Regions from separate parts of the Absiella sp. AM29-15 genome, predicted to be linked through region 2. Evidence: predicted binding sites of a transcription regulator. Region 2 holds the regulator's gene; each other region holds the start of a gene.

Region 1 (4,299 bases), on a different contig from region 2:
TTTTGATTTATCTTATGTAGAAAGTGATGGCAGCAAGGCACGTCCTGTTATGTTACACCGTGTAATCTTTGGTTCCATCGAGCGTTTCATCGGTATCCTGATTGAACACTTTGCAGGACACTTCCCAACTTGGTTAGCACCAACACAGGTTATGGTCGTACCAGTACACTATGAAAAACATGTAGATTTCGCATCAGAAATCAATGAAAAACTGAATGCTTTAGGATTTAGAAGCAAATTAGATGCAAGAAATGAAAAATTGGGGTATCGTATAAGAGAAGCACAGATGCAGAAGGTACCTTATCAGTTGGTCATTGGAGATGGTGAAATCGAAAATCGAAGTGTAACAATACGTAAAGCGATGAGTAAAGAATCCATCACAATGCCTCTTGATGAATTTATCACTATGTTGAGTGCAGAAGTGAAGGAGAAACGTTTATGAAATTATTCAAGGGAGCACTGGCAGCAGTATTAGCCTTAACGCTTACTGCATGCTCAACAGCAAAGCAAGAAGAACCAATCAAAGTATTGACACCAATGGGAGCACCAAGTCTTTCTTTATTAGGCCTATATGGAAATGACAAGGTGACCATGGAAACAGTAGATGGTGCAGACACGCTTGCGGCAGAGTTATCCAAGGAGGATGGTAGCTATGATATCATTGTAGCACCAATCAACCAGGGAGCAGCTTTGATGAATAAAGGGAAAAGCAATTATACATTGAGCCAGGTTGTGACTTGGGGTAATCTGTATATCGTTGGTACAAGTGATGATGCCTTAGATAAAGAAGGCACATTCGCGGTATTCGGTGAAAAAGCAGTACCTCAGAAAGTATTAAATGCAAGCATGGATTTATCCACAATCAAAGCAACACCTACATACTTCAATTCCGTGAATGATGTACAGGCACAGTTGTTAAGTGGTAAAGCTAGTGTTGGCTTAATGGCAGAACCTGCAGCGACTGCTACAATTGCGAAAGCAAAAGAAAAAGGTATTGAGTTAAAAATTATCAAAGATCTGCAGAAAGAATACAAAGAAAAAAACAATCTGGAATCCAGCGGATATCCACAGGCAGCATTGTTTGTGAAAAAAGGCAGTGAAGATAAAGTCGCAAGCTATATCGAAGAAGCCGCAAAATTCGCAAATGAAACAGCACCTAAAGACAGTGATAAAATCAAAGCGCAGGTAGAAGCCGCAACAGTTGAAAAACTTGGTATTCCAAATGCAGAAATCGCAGTGAAAACATGGGAACGTCAAAATATCCATATCAAAAAAGCAACAGATGTAAAAACCGATATTGAAACATTCTTGAAACAGTTTAAATTAACACTTACAGATGAGATGTATACAAAATAGGGAGATGAACAAAATGAGATATGCAATTACAATGGAAAATAATATGGTGTTCCAGCACTTTGGAAAGTGTCCTTCATTCTTATTAGTGAATATGGAAAATGGTGAAATCGTATCCAAAGAAGTATTATCAAGTGGAGGAAGTGGACATGGTGCTCTTGCCACCTTACTTGCGCAGGCAAATGTAGATACGCTGATCTGCGGAGGTATTGGACAGGGTGCTAGAGATGCTTTGGCACAAAACAATATCCAGGTGATTGCTGGAGCGAATGGAAACGTGGATGTTATCATTGATGCCTTAAAAGCAGGTACATTGAAAGATGATCCAAGTGGAAGCTGTAACCATCATCATGAAGAAGGACACACCTGTGGAGATCACAGTGAAGGTGGATGTCATCATTAATCACGCAGACAATCAGCGATTATTTCACTGATTGTCTTTTTTTATTAGGAGGAGAATCTATGCTAATAAATGTACAAGAAGAATACAAAGAAGCTATCATGCAGTATCGATTAGAGCATTTAGATGAAGCAGTTATCTGTGGAAGTGGTGATCTTCAAAACTATGAGCATTATGAAGATTGGAAGAAATGGATCGATTGTCATGAACAAAAGCAGACGCTACCAAAAGGCAGGGTATGTGCCAGACAATATTTATTTGTGGAAGAGCATCAATTATTGGGAATGGTCAATATCCGCTTAGAATTAAATGACTACCTTTTTCAATATGGTGGACATATCGGTTATAGTATCGCTAGAAATCAAAGAGGAAAAGGCTATGGCAAAAAGATGCTGAAGGAAGCTTTGGCAATATGCAGACAGTTTGCAATGCATGATGTATTACTTGTGGCAAAGAAAGATAATTTGGCAAGCATTCATACAATTATATCAAATGGTGGAGTTTTTGAAAACGAAGTAAAAGATGGAAAAGAAATATTAAAACGCTATTTTATACATATTTAAGAAGCTGTACGCGTAACTTATAATATTCATATCTTGTAGATGTTAGTTTCATTTCTTTATAAATATTGAGGAAACAACAGGTAAATATATCTTAACAACGTATTTTTATGTTTATTTCCATCCTTTTAAAATTTCTTCAAAAAATTTTAGCAATCCTATTGCATAAGTGCTAAAAGTGAGTATAATATATGGTGTTAGCAGTAATGAACTGCGAGTGCTAAAATGATGAAGGAGGTACTTTGAAATGTTAAAACCATTACACAAGAACGTCATTTTAAAGAAAGAAGAAGTAGAAAAGAAAACAGCAAGCGGAATTATCTTGACTGAGCCAAACAAGACACAGCCAAGCATTGCTACCGTAGTAGCAGTTGGACCAGACAGTGAAGCGGATATCAAAGAAAATGACCGCGTTGTTTACAAAGAATATTCTGGTACAAAAGTTAAAGTAGATGAAGTAGAATATATCATCATCGAAGATGAAGATATCTTAGCTGTGATGGCTTAATCAAGGAGGTAATGGAAAGATGGCAAAAGAAGTTCGTTTTTCAAAAGATGCAAGAGATGCAATGTTAAAAGGTGTAAATACACTAGCTGATGCTGTACGTGTAACATTAGGACCTAAAGGACGTAATGTCGTACTTGAAAAAGAATATGGTTCTCCATTAATTACCAATGATGGTGTCAGCATCGCAAAAGAAATTGAATTAGAAGATAAATTTGAAAATATGGGTGCAAAACTGGTTTATGAAGTAGCAAACAAAACCAATGATACAGCAGGTGATGGAACAACAACTGCAACTATTTTAGCCCAGAGCATGATCAGCAACGGTTTACGTCAGGTTGAAAAAGGCGCAAATCCAGTCCTAATGAGAGAAGGTATTGAATATGCCAGCAAGGAAGTGGCAAAACACATTCTTGATAAATCTCGTAAAGTAGAAACAAGTAATGATATCGCAAGTGTTGCGGCAATTTCTAGTGGAAGCAAAGAAATCGGTCAGATTATCGCAGAAGCAATGGAAAAGGTTGGACGTAGCGGTGTAATCTCTGTAGATGAATCTAATGGTTTTGATACAGAATTAGAAATCAGTGAAGGTATGCAGTATGACAAAGGATATGTTTCTCCATACATGGTAAGTGATCATGAAAAAATGGAAGCTGTTCTTGAAAATGCATTTGTCCTTGTAACTGATCAGAAAATCAGCAATGTTCAGGAAATCCTGCCATTATTAGAACAGGTATTACAGGCAAACAAACCATTATTGATCATCGCAGATGATATTGAAAATGAAGTTGTATCTACTCTTGTTGTCAATAAATTACGTGGTACATTCAATGTTGTAGCTACAAAAGCTCCAGGCTTTGGTGACAACCAGAAGGATATCTTAGCAGATATCGCAACACTTACAAATGCAACCTTCTATTCTAAAGATTTAAGCATGGATTTAAAAGAAATGAAGATTGAAGATTTAGGTACTGTGAAGAAAGTAGTTATCACAAAAGATAATACAACTATGATTGGTGGTGCTGGTGATAAAGCAGCAATCGAAGCACGTATCAATGAAATCAGTGCACAGATGGAAAACTGCAAGAGTGAATATGATAAGAAACGTTATGCAGAACGTCTTGGTAAATTAAGTGATGGTGTCGCAATCATCAAAGTTGGCGCAACAACAGAATCTGAATTAAAAGAAAAGAAATTACGTATTGAAGATGCATTAAATGCAACACGTGCTGCTGTTGCTGAAGGTATCGTTATCGGTGGTGGTGCAGCCCTTGTGGAAGCTTATAAAGCATTAAAAGATGAATTGAAATCTGAAACAGTGGATGTTCAAAAAGGTATCAAAGTGGTATTTGATGCATTGTTGGCACCAATTGAACAGATTGCTGAAAATGCAGGATATAACGCTGAAGAAATCGTAGAAGCTCAAAAACATGCAGAAGAAAATGTTGGATTTGATGCGAAGAACGGCGTTTGGGTAAATA
Region 2 (4,299 bases):
TTAATCGATGTCTTTACGAATAATATAGCTTAAATGTCTGCCACAGTGATGATCTCTTCGATAACTGAACAAAGCATCATTTGGTGAAAATGTATCAGATTTATTGATGGTGATGTTTTCCATTGGTACTCCGGCATCAAGCAGCATCTGTTTATTTAATCCACGATTGTTCACCAGGGCTTTTTCATCTGATAAATATGTGATATAACCGGATGTATCAAAACTCATAGATAAAATTTGATCAATAACATCACGACCTACTTCAAAGCTTCGATAAGCGATAGCAGGCCCAATATAGGCAATCACATGCGATGGGTCCACATGCTCCTGTGTGATCAGATGCTCCATGGTTTTACGTGTGATTTCTTTTACCGTACCCTGCCAGCCACTATGAATCGCTGCTATGATATTTTGAATGGGATCATATAACAAAACAGGAACACAATCCGCATGAAATACACCAAGTAAAACATTGCTTTCTCTTGTATATAAAGCATCACAATCATCAATGGCACTTGCCTGTTCATAAGCACCCTTGCCTAAATCATCAAAGGTTACACAATGAATATGATCACTGTGTGTCTGTTTTGCGAATACACAATGTTGCAAATCTGTGCCTAAAGCATCACACAGATGTTTTCGATTTTCTATGACATGATCTAAGTTTCCACCAACATGCAACGCCATATTATTATTTTCTAAAGCTTCAAGATCACGTAATGTGGTCCCAGCCAGAATATGAATGTCACCATTCCAGTCTATTTTTTTCATAAATTACCTTCCTTTTTCTTTATCATATTATACTATGTCAAACGATGAATATTTGATATCTATAGTATATGAAATTTTGTGCGGTTATGCAAACCATATACATTATAAAGGATAAAGGCAAGGCGTTTGTTAAGGTTTTGATAATTTTTATGAGTGATATAGTACAAAATACTGGATAGAACAGGCATTTTTTCAAACAACAGGAAAATTTATTGGTAATTTAGCACTAAAGTGTTGACAGTGCTAAAATATTGTCATATACTATTAGCAGACATAGAAGTGGAGTGCTAGAAAGGAGTGGACCAGAGATGACAGAAAGACAGATTGCAATATTTAAAGCAATTGTAGATGAGTTCACAAGAACAGCAGAGCCAGTTGGTTCTAAGCGTCTGTTAGATCTTTTGGATTTCACTTGTTCAAGTGCTACTATTCGAAACGAAATGGCTGCCTTAGAGGAAATGGGCCTTTTGGAAAAGACACATACTTCCAGTGGACGAATCCCAAGCAGTAAAGGGTATCGTTTCTATGTTGAACATCTGATGGAGAAACAGCTTGATGAAGGTGTCAAACATTCCCTGCAAGCTGTGTTCTCTGAACGCCATTATTCCATGGATGAAATCGTTAAGAAAAGCTGTGATATTTTATCACAGATGACATCGTTAACATCGGTGGTATTAGGACCGGACAGCAAGTATCAGACTTTACAGCATATCCAGCTAGTTCCCTTAAATGAACGTAGTGCTGTGGCCATCTTTATTACAGATCATGGACATACAGAGAATAAAACTTTCCATTTTGGAGAAGATGTCAGTGTCAAGGATATCAAGACATGCTGTGATTTGTTGAACGATAAGTTAAGTGGTACGCCAATTGGTGAAGTTGTGAATAAGATGAAGGAAATCCAACCGCTGTTAGCAAGTCATGTTGCACGACATGAAGTGCTATTTGAAGCATTCGTAAATGCCTTTATGAAATTTGCGAGTGATAACGTATATTGCAGTGGTCAATCCAACATGTTGTATCAACCGGAATTTGCGGATATCGAAAAGCTGAAAGAACTGATGAAAATGTTAGAGGACAGCTCACTATTTCGTCAGATTGCCAATCATGATGGAAATGTCGCTATCCAGATTGGTGGAGATAATGACCTGATTCAGATTGATGATGTTGCAGTTGTCAGCAGTAAGTTCAAGCTGAACAATGAAGAACAGGGTGAGTTGATGATTGTCGGTCCAACACGTATGCAATATAACCGAGTTGTTGCTTTAATGGAATATATGAGCAAAGTGATCGAAGACTTGTATCGGGAAGAAAATCAATAGGAGGTCAACATGCAGGAAGAAAATGTAAAAGAAAAAGAAACGACCGCAGAAGAAACGTGTGAAGAAGTAAAAGAAGACGTGAAAGAAACGGTCAGTGAAGAAACTACTCCTGAAGAAAAACAGGAAGAAACAGAAAACAAAAAAGAAGACAAAAAAGGCGCAAAATTCGGCAAGAAAAAGCGCATCGAGGAATTAGAAGAAGAGAATGCAAAACTGAAGGAAGAACTTGCGGCAAGTAAGAATGCTTACTTTAAAGCATATGCAGATGCTGAAAACTTAAAGAAACGTCTGCAAAGTGAAGCTGACAACGTTCGTAAATACCGTATTCAGGGATTTGCCACAGAAGTGCTACCGGTTATTGATAACTTAGAGCGTGCACTGGATGTCAAGGTAGATGATCCTAACGTAAAAAATTACGCAAAAGGATTTGAAATGATTTACCAGCAGCTGGTGCATATTCTGGAAATGGAAGGCGTAAAGGAAATTGAGGCAAAAGATAAGCCATTTGATCCAAACTTCCATCAGGCATTGATGCAGGAAGCCAAAGAAGGCGTAGAACCTGGTATGGTTATCGAAGTTTTACAAAAAGGATATATGTTAAAAGACCGCGTATTGCGTGCAACGCTTGTTAAAGTAAGCGAATAAAAGGAGGAAACGATTATGAGTAAGATTATTGGTATTGACTTAGGTACAACAAACAGCTGTGTTGCTGTCATGGATGGTGGGGACTGCAAGGTTATTACAAACCCAGAAGGTAACCGTACAACTCCATCAGTCGTAGCATACAAAAACGGAGAACGTATCGTTGGTGATGCTGCAAAACGTCAGGTAGTAACAAACAAAAACACAGTAAGTTCTATCAAACGTTTAATGGGTACAAATGAAAAAGTAGAATTAGAAGGCAAACAATATACACCACAGGAAGTAAGTGCAATGATCCTTCAGTATTTGAAAGGTTATGCAGAAGATTACTTAGGTGAAAAAGTTGAAAAGGCTGTTATTACAGTTCCTGCATATTTCAACGATGCACAGCGTCAGGCAACAAAAGATGCTGGTAAAATTGCTGGTTTGGAAGTAGAACGTATTATCAACGAACCAACTGCAGCAGCACTTGCTTATGGTATTGATAAGACAGACAGTGAACAAAAAGTATTGGTTTATGACTTAGGTGGTGGAACATTTGATGTTTCTATCCTGGAACTTGCTGATGGAACATTTGAAGTATTATCTACAAATGGTGATACTCACTTAGGTGGAGATGACTTCGATAACGTTGTTGTTGACTGGATGGTAGATACATTCAAAAAAGAAAACGGCGTAGACTTAAGAAAAGATACAATGGCTATGCAGCGTTTAAAAGAAGCTGGTGAAAAAGCTAAGAAAGATTTATCAGGTATGGTACAGACACAGATTTCCTTACCATTTATCTCTGCTGGAGCTGATGGACCACTTCACTTTGAAGCAACATTAACACGTGCAAAATTTGATGAAATGACAAAACACTTAGTAGAACGTACAATGGAACCAGTACGTAACGCATTACGTGATGCTGGTTTAACAAAGAACGATATTCACCAGGTATTGTTAGTAGGTGGATCTACTCGTATCCCTGCTGTACAGGAAGCTGTTAAGAATGCATTAGGTAAAGAACCAAACCGTTCTGTAAACCCTGATGAAGTAGTTGCTATGGGTGCAGCAATCCAGGGTGGTGTTATCGCTGGTGATGTAAAAGATGTATTATTGTTAGACGTTACACCATTAAGCTTAGGTATTGAAACAATGGGTGGCGTGATGACTGTATTAATTCCACGTAACACAACAATCCCTACAAGTAAATCACAGATTTTCTCAACTGCTGCTGATAACCAGCCTGCTGTAGATATCCGTGTATTACAGGGTGAAAGACCAATGGCAAACGACAACAAAGAGTTAGGTATGTTTAAATTAGACGGTATCGCTCCTGCACGTCGTGGTGTGCCTCAGATTGAAGTTACATTTGATATTGACGTTAATGGTATCGTTCACGTATCTGCAAAAGATAAAGGAACAGGTAAAGAACAGTCTATCACAATTCAGAATACAAGTGGTTTAAGTGATGAAGAAATCGATCGTATGGTTCGTGAAGCTGAAGAACACAAAGCTGAAGATGAAAAACGTAAAGAAGAAATCGATTTACGTAACCGTGCTGAAGGATTTATCGCTCAGA
Region 3 (4,299 bases), on a different contig from region 2:
TGATGGAAAGGGCATCCTCAAGCTTTGCGTCTTTGTCTACATAAACATGACAGTTTCCTGTCCCAGTTTCTAAAACAGGTACACTGGCATTTTCTACACAGGTCTTAATTAAAGAAGCACCGCCTCTTGGAATCAAAACATCTAAATAATCATTCATACGCATCAGCTGACTGCTGGTTTCTCTTGAAGTATCCTCTAATAATGTGATGATATCAGGATTCATGTTTTGTTTCTCAAGAGCATGACGCATGAGTCTTACCAACACGATATTAGATTGAAGAATATCTTTACTACCCCTTAAAATTACAGCATTTCCAGCTTTTAAACATAAAACTGCAGCATCTACCGTAACATTTGGTCTGGCTTCATAAATCATGCCGACAACACCTAAGGCAACACGCATTTTCCCTATTTGAAGACCATTTGGTGAGGTTTTCATATCTTCGATTTCACCAATAGGATCATTTAATGCTTTCACCTGACGAACACCGACAACAATCTGTGCTAAACGTTCTTTTGTTAAATGCATACGATCAATCAGGCCTTTATTCATGCCACGTTTTTCACCTTCATCCACATCTTTTTGATTAGCAACCATGATTTCATCCATATGCTGTTCAATTTCTTGCGCAATACTTTCTAATACCGCATTCTTTTGTGCAGTAGATGCTTTCATGATATCCTTGCTTGCTGTTTTTACTGCCTTACATAATTCAATGAGTTCCATATGACTCCTCCTTTACATCAAATAATGTTCCTTTATAATTGTCTTCTAATATATCGTATAAAATAGATGGCTGTTTACCATTGGCGATTATCATTGGAATGTTATGCTCACTTGCATATTGTGCCGCATGTAATTTGGTAATCATTCCACCCGTTCCAACATTGCTGGAAGCATCCTCTGCCATAGAAAGTATATGCGAATTGATACCATCTACGACGGGAATTAGTTTTGCATCATCATACTTACTGGGGTTTTTATCATATAAACCATCAATATCACTTAAAATCACAAGCAGATCTGCATGTACTAAGTACGCTGTAATCGCAGATAAAGTATCATTATCACCATAAGCAATTTCATCAAATGCAATAGAATCATTTTCATTTACGATAGGAATTACCCCATACTGAAGCAGAGTTTCCATTGTGTTGATTACATTGACACGTGGTGTTTCATTGGCAGTTATCGTTTTTGTGATCAATAACTGTGAGATCGTCTGTCCATATTGTGAGAAGAATTTATCATAGATAAACATTAATTCACATTGACCAACACTTGCTGCTGCCTGTTTTTCACGCATAAGGGAAGGGCGGGTTTTCATTTTTAATTTACTGGCACCTGCACTGACAGCACCACTACTGACAAGTACTACATCAATTCCTTTATTTTTTATATCACTTAACACCATAGCGAGCTGATCAATTTTTCTTAAATTTAATCCGTTTTCTCTCGTAATCGTGGAAGAACCTACTTTGACAACAATTCGTTTTATATCTTTCATTTCTTTCATTCTTTTACAACCCCTTTGTAAATTGTTTCTTATATTATAGACGAGTTTTTATGAACGAGCAATGATAAATTGGAAAAGGCGAAGTTTTCTATAAAATTTAGCACTAGGGTGTTGACAGTGCTAAGAAAAAGTCCTATACTATTAGCAGACTTATGAAAAGAGTGCTAACAGGAGGTAAATGAACATGGCAAGAAAAAAACAGTTTAAGGCTGAATCAAAACGTCTGTTGGATTTAATGATCAATTCTATCTATACACATAAGGAAATCTTCTTACGTGAGCTGATTTCCAATGCAAGTGATGCAATCGATAAATTATACTATAAATCACTAAGCGAGAATTTAAGTGATGTTGATCAGAATGCATTCAAGATCCACCTGGAAATCGATAAAGAAAACCGTACTTTAAGTATTAGTGATAACGGTCTTGGTATGAACAAGGAAGAATTAGAAGAAAACCTTGGTACGATCGCAAAAAGTGGTTCTTTCGCATTTAAACAGGAATTAGAAGAAAAAGATGAAAAAGAAGATGCAGTAGATATCATCGGACAGTTTGGTGTTGGTTTCTATTCCGCATTCATGGTCGCAAACCGTGTAGATGTTGTATCTAAAAAATATGGAGAAGAAACAGCATATATCTGGAGCAGTGATGCAAGTGATGGATATACAATTGAAGAAACAAGCAAAGATGATTGTGGAACAACCATTACTTTATATCTAAAAGATAACACAGATGATGAAAACTATGATGAATATTTAGCGCAGTATGAAATTGAACGTTTGATTAAGAAATACTCTGATTACATCCGTTATCCAATCGAGATGTGGGTAGAAGAACAAAAACGTATAGAACCAGAAGATGGCGAAGAACAAAAACCAGAAGATGTGAAATATGAAACAGTAAAAGAACTGAAAACATTGAACTCTATGATTCCATTATGGAAGAGAAGTAAAAATGAAATCACAAAAGAAGAATATAACGATTTCTATAAGAGTAAATTCAATGACTTCACAGACCCTCAAAAGACAATTCACTTCTCTGTAGAAGGTAATGTAAGCTTTACTTCCTTGTTATTTATCCCAGGTAAAGCACCTATGAACTATTATTCACAGGATTACAAGAAAGGTTTACAGTTATACAGCCGTGGCGTATTCATCATGGATAATGCGGATGAACTGATTCCAGAACACTTCCGTTTTGTGAAAGGTCTGGTAGATTCTCAGGATTTAAATCTGAATATTTCTCGTGAAATGCTGCAGCATGATCGTCAGTTAAAAGTAATCGCAAATCGTATCGAAAAGAAAATCAAATCTGAACTGTTATTGATGTTGAAGAATGATCGTGAAGAATATGAAAAATTCTGGAATACATTCGGTCTACAGATTAAATTCGGTGTATACAATGGCTTTGGCGCAAATAAAGAATTGTTACAGGATTTATTATTGTTCTACTCCAGCAAGGAACAAAAACTGATTACATTAGATGAATATGTTGCACGTATGGAAGAAGGACAGGAAAACATCTACTTTATGAGTGGAGAAAAGATTGAAAAAATCGATCAGATGCCTGCTGTTCAAAAGGTTAAAGACAAAGGCTATGAAATCCTGTACTTAACAGATAATGTTGATGAATTTGTTTTACAGATTTTAGGCACATTCAAAGAAAAGAACTTCAAAAATATTTCTCAGGGTGATTTAGACTTAGATAGTGAAGAAGAAAAGAAAGAATTAGAAAAGAAAGCTGAAGAAAACAAAGATATGCTGGAAGGCTTAAAAACAGCTTTAGGTGAAAAAGTAAAAGAAGTTAAGATTTCTACACGTTTGGTAGATGATCCAGTATGCTTATCAAGTGATGAAGGTATGTCATTTGAAATGGAAAAAGTATTAAGTGCTATGCCAGAAGGCAATCCTTATGGTATGAAAGCTTCACGTATCCTGGAAATCAATCCAAACCATCCAATCTTTGAAGCATTACAGAAAGTATATGCAGAAGATAAGGATGCAGTAAAAGAATATGCAGACCTGTTATTTGATCAGGCATTATTGATTGAAGGATTCCCAATTGATAATCCAGCTGAATTCTCTAAAAAGATCTGTGAATTCATGGTAAGAGCAACAAAATAATCGTTTTGCATGATGTTGAATGAAGTGGCAGAAAAAGTTTACTGTCACTTCTTTTTTTCGCTTTTCAATTGACTTTTATAGGGGATATAAATTATACTGATATCAGGGCTTTTAAAATACATAATATGGAAATCAGCAGCATTTTGTTTCATAATGTATAAAATATGAGATAGTCCTGTTTACAATAAAATTTAGGTTTATAAGGTATAAAAACGCCGTTTTCTATAAAAAAACGATATATATAAAATAGTATACATTTTTATACAGAAAGGAGAATGTGAATATGAGAGAGGAATTGTTGGAATATATATTCAAACATACTGGTGAAGATTGTTTATCTGATTTACGTATTCCAGCAATCTTTCGGATGCATATCGTATTTGTGATGAAAATTAATGATGACATGTTTCCCGTTAGTGAATGGAATCAGTTAATTGCATATATTTGTAAAGATGGTATAGAAGTTTGTTCTGTAGATGAGGCAAAAGAGAAATTATATCGATGGTCATTAGGAAGAAAGTGAGAAATCACTTTTTTTCATTTACAATTTCTAGTACAATGTATCTGTGAGGTAGATAGATATGATAAAAAATATTATTTTTGATATTGGAAATGTTTTAATGACATTTTCTCCTGTAACGTATTATAAAGAAATTTTTC

Evidence for each region. Region 2 encodes HrcA, which represses chaperone genes, less so after heat shock. Its sites were predicted from a motif close to TTTTAGCACTNNNNNNNNNNNAGTGCTAAAA; they were not measured.
Region 1: a site for HrcA is predicted at 2,509-2,539, ahead of DW761_RS11270 (GroES family chaperonin). Genes of this name have one in related genera too.
Region 3: a site for HrcA is predicted at 1,613-1,643, ahead of htpG (molecular chaperone HtpG). Genes of this name have one in related genera too.

What each region holds. Positions count from the first base shown of each region.
Region 1 is NZ_QVFL01000010.1:54,971-59,269, forward strand. Features, by position in the region: gene thrS (threonine--tRNA ligase) at 1-442, shown strand, start outside; gene DW761_RS11255 (hypothetical protein) at 439-1,356, shown strand; gene DW761_RS11260 (NifB/NifX family molybdenum-iron cluster-binding protein) at 1,370-1,756, shown strand; gene DW761_RS11265 (GNAT family N-acetyltransferase) at 1,816-2,316, shown strand; gene DW761_RS11270 (GroES family chaperonin) at 2,561-2,821, shown strand; gene groL (chaperonin GroEL) at 2,841-4,299, shown strand, end outside.
Region 2 is NZ_QVFL01000013.1:107,718-112,016, reverse strand. Features, by position in the region: gene pgeF (peptidoglycan editing factor PgeF) at 1-771, opposite strand; gene hrcA (heat-inducible transcriptional repressor HrcA) at 1,080-2,093, shown strand; gene grpE (nucleotide exchange factor GrpE) at 2,103-2,738, shown strand; gene dnaK (molecular chaperone DnaK) at 2,754-4,299, shown strand, end outside.
Region 3 is NZ_QVFL01000024.1:21,394-25,692, reverse strand. Features, by position in the region: gene DW761_RS19235 (glutamate-5-semialdehyde dehydrogenase) at 1-727, opposite strand, end outside; gene proB (glutamate 5-kinase) at 714-1,517, opposite strand; gene htpG (molecular chaperone HtpG) at 1,702-3,639, shown strand; gene DW761_RS19220 (hypothetical protein) at 3,923-4,162, shown strand; gene DW761_RS19215 (HAD family hydrolase) at 4,221-4,299, shown strand, end outside.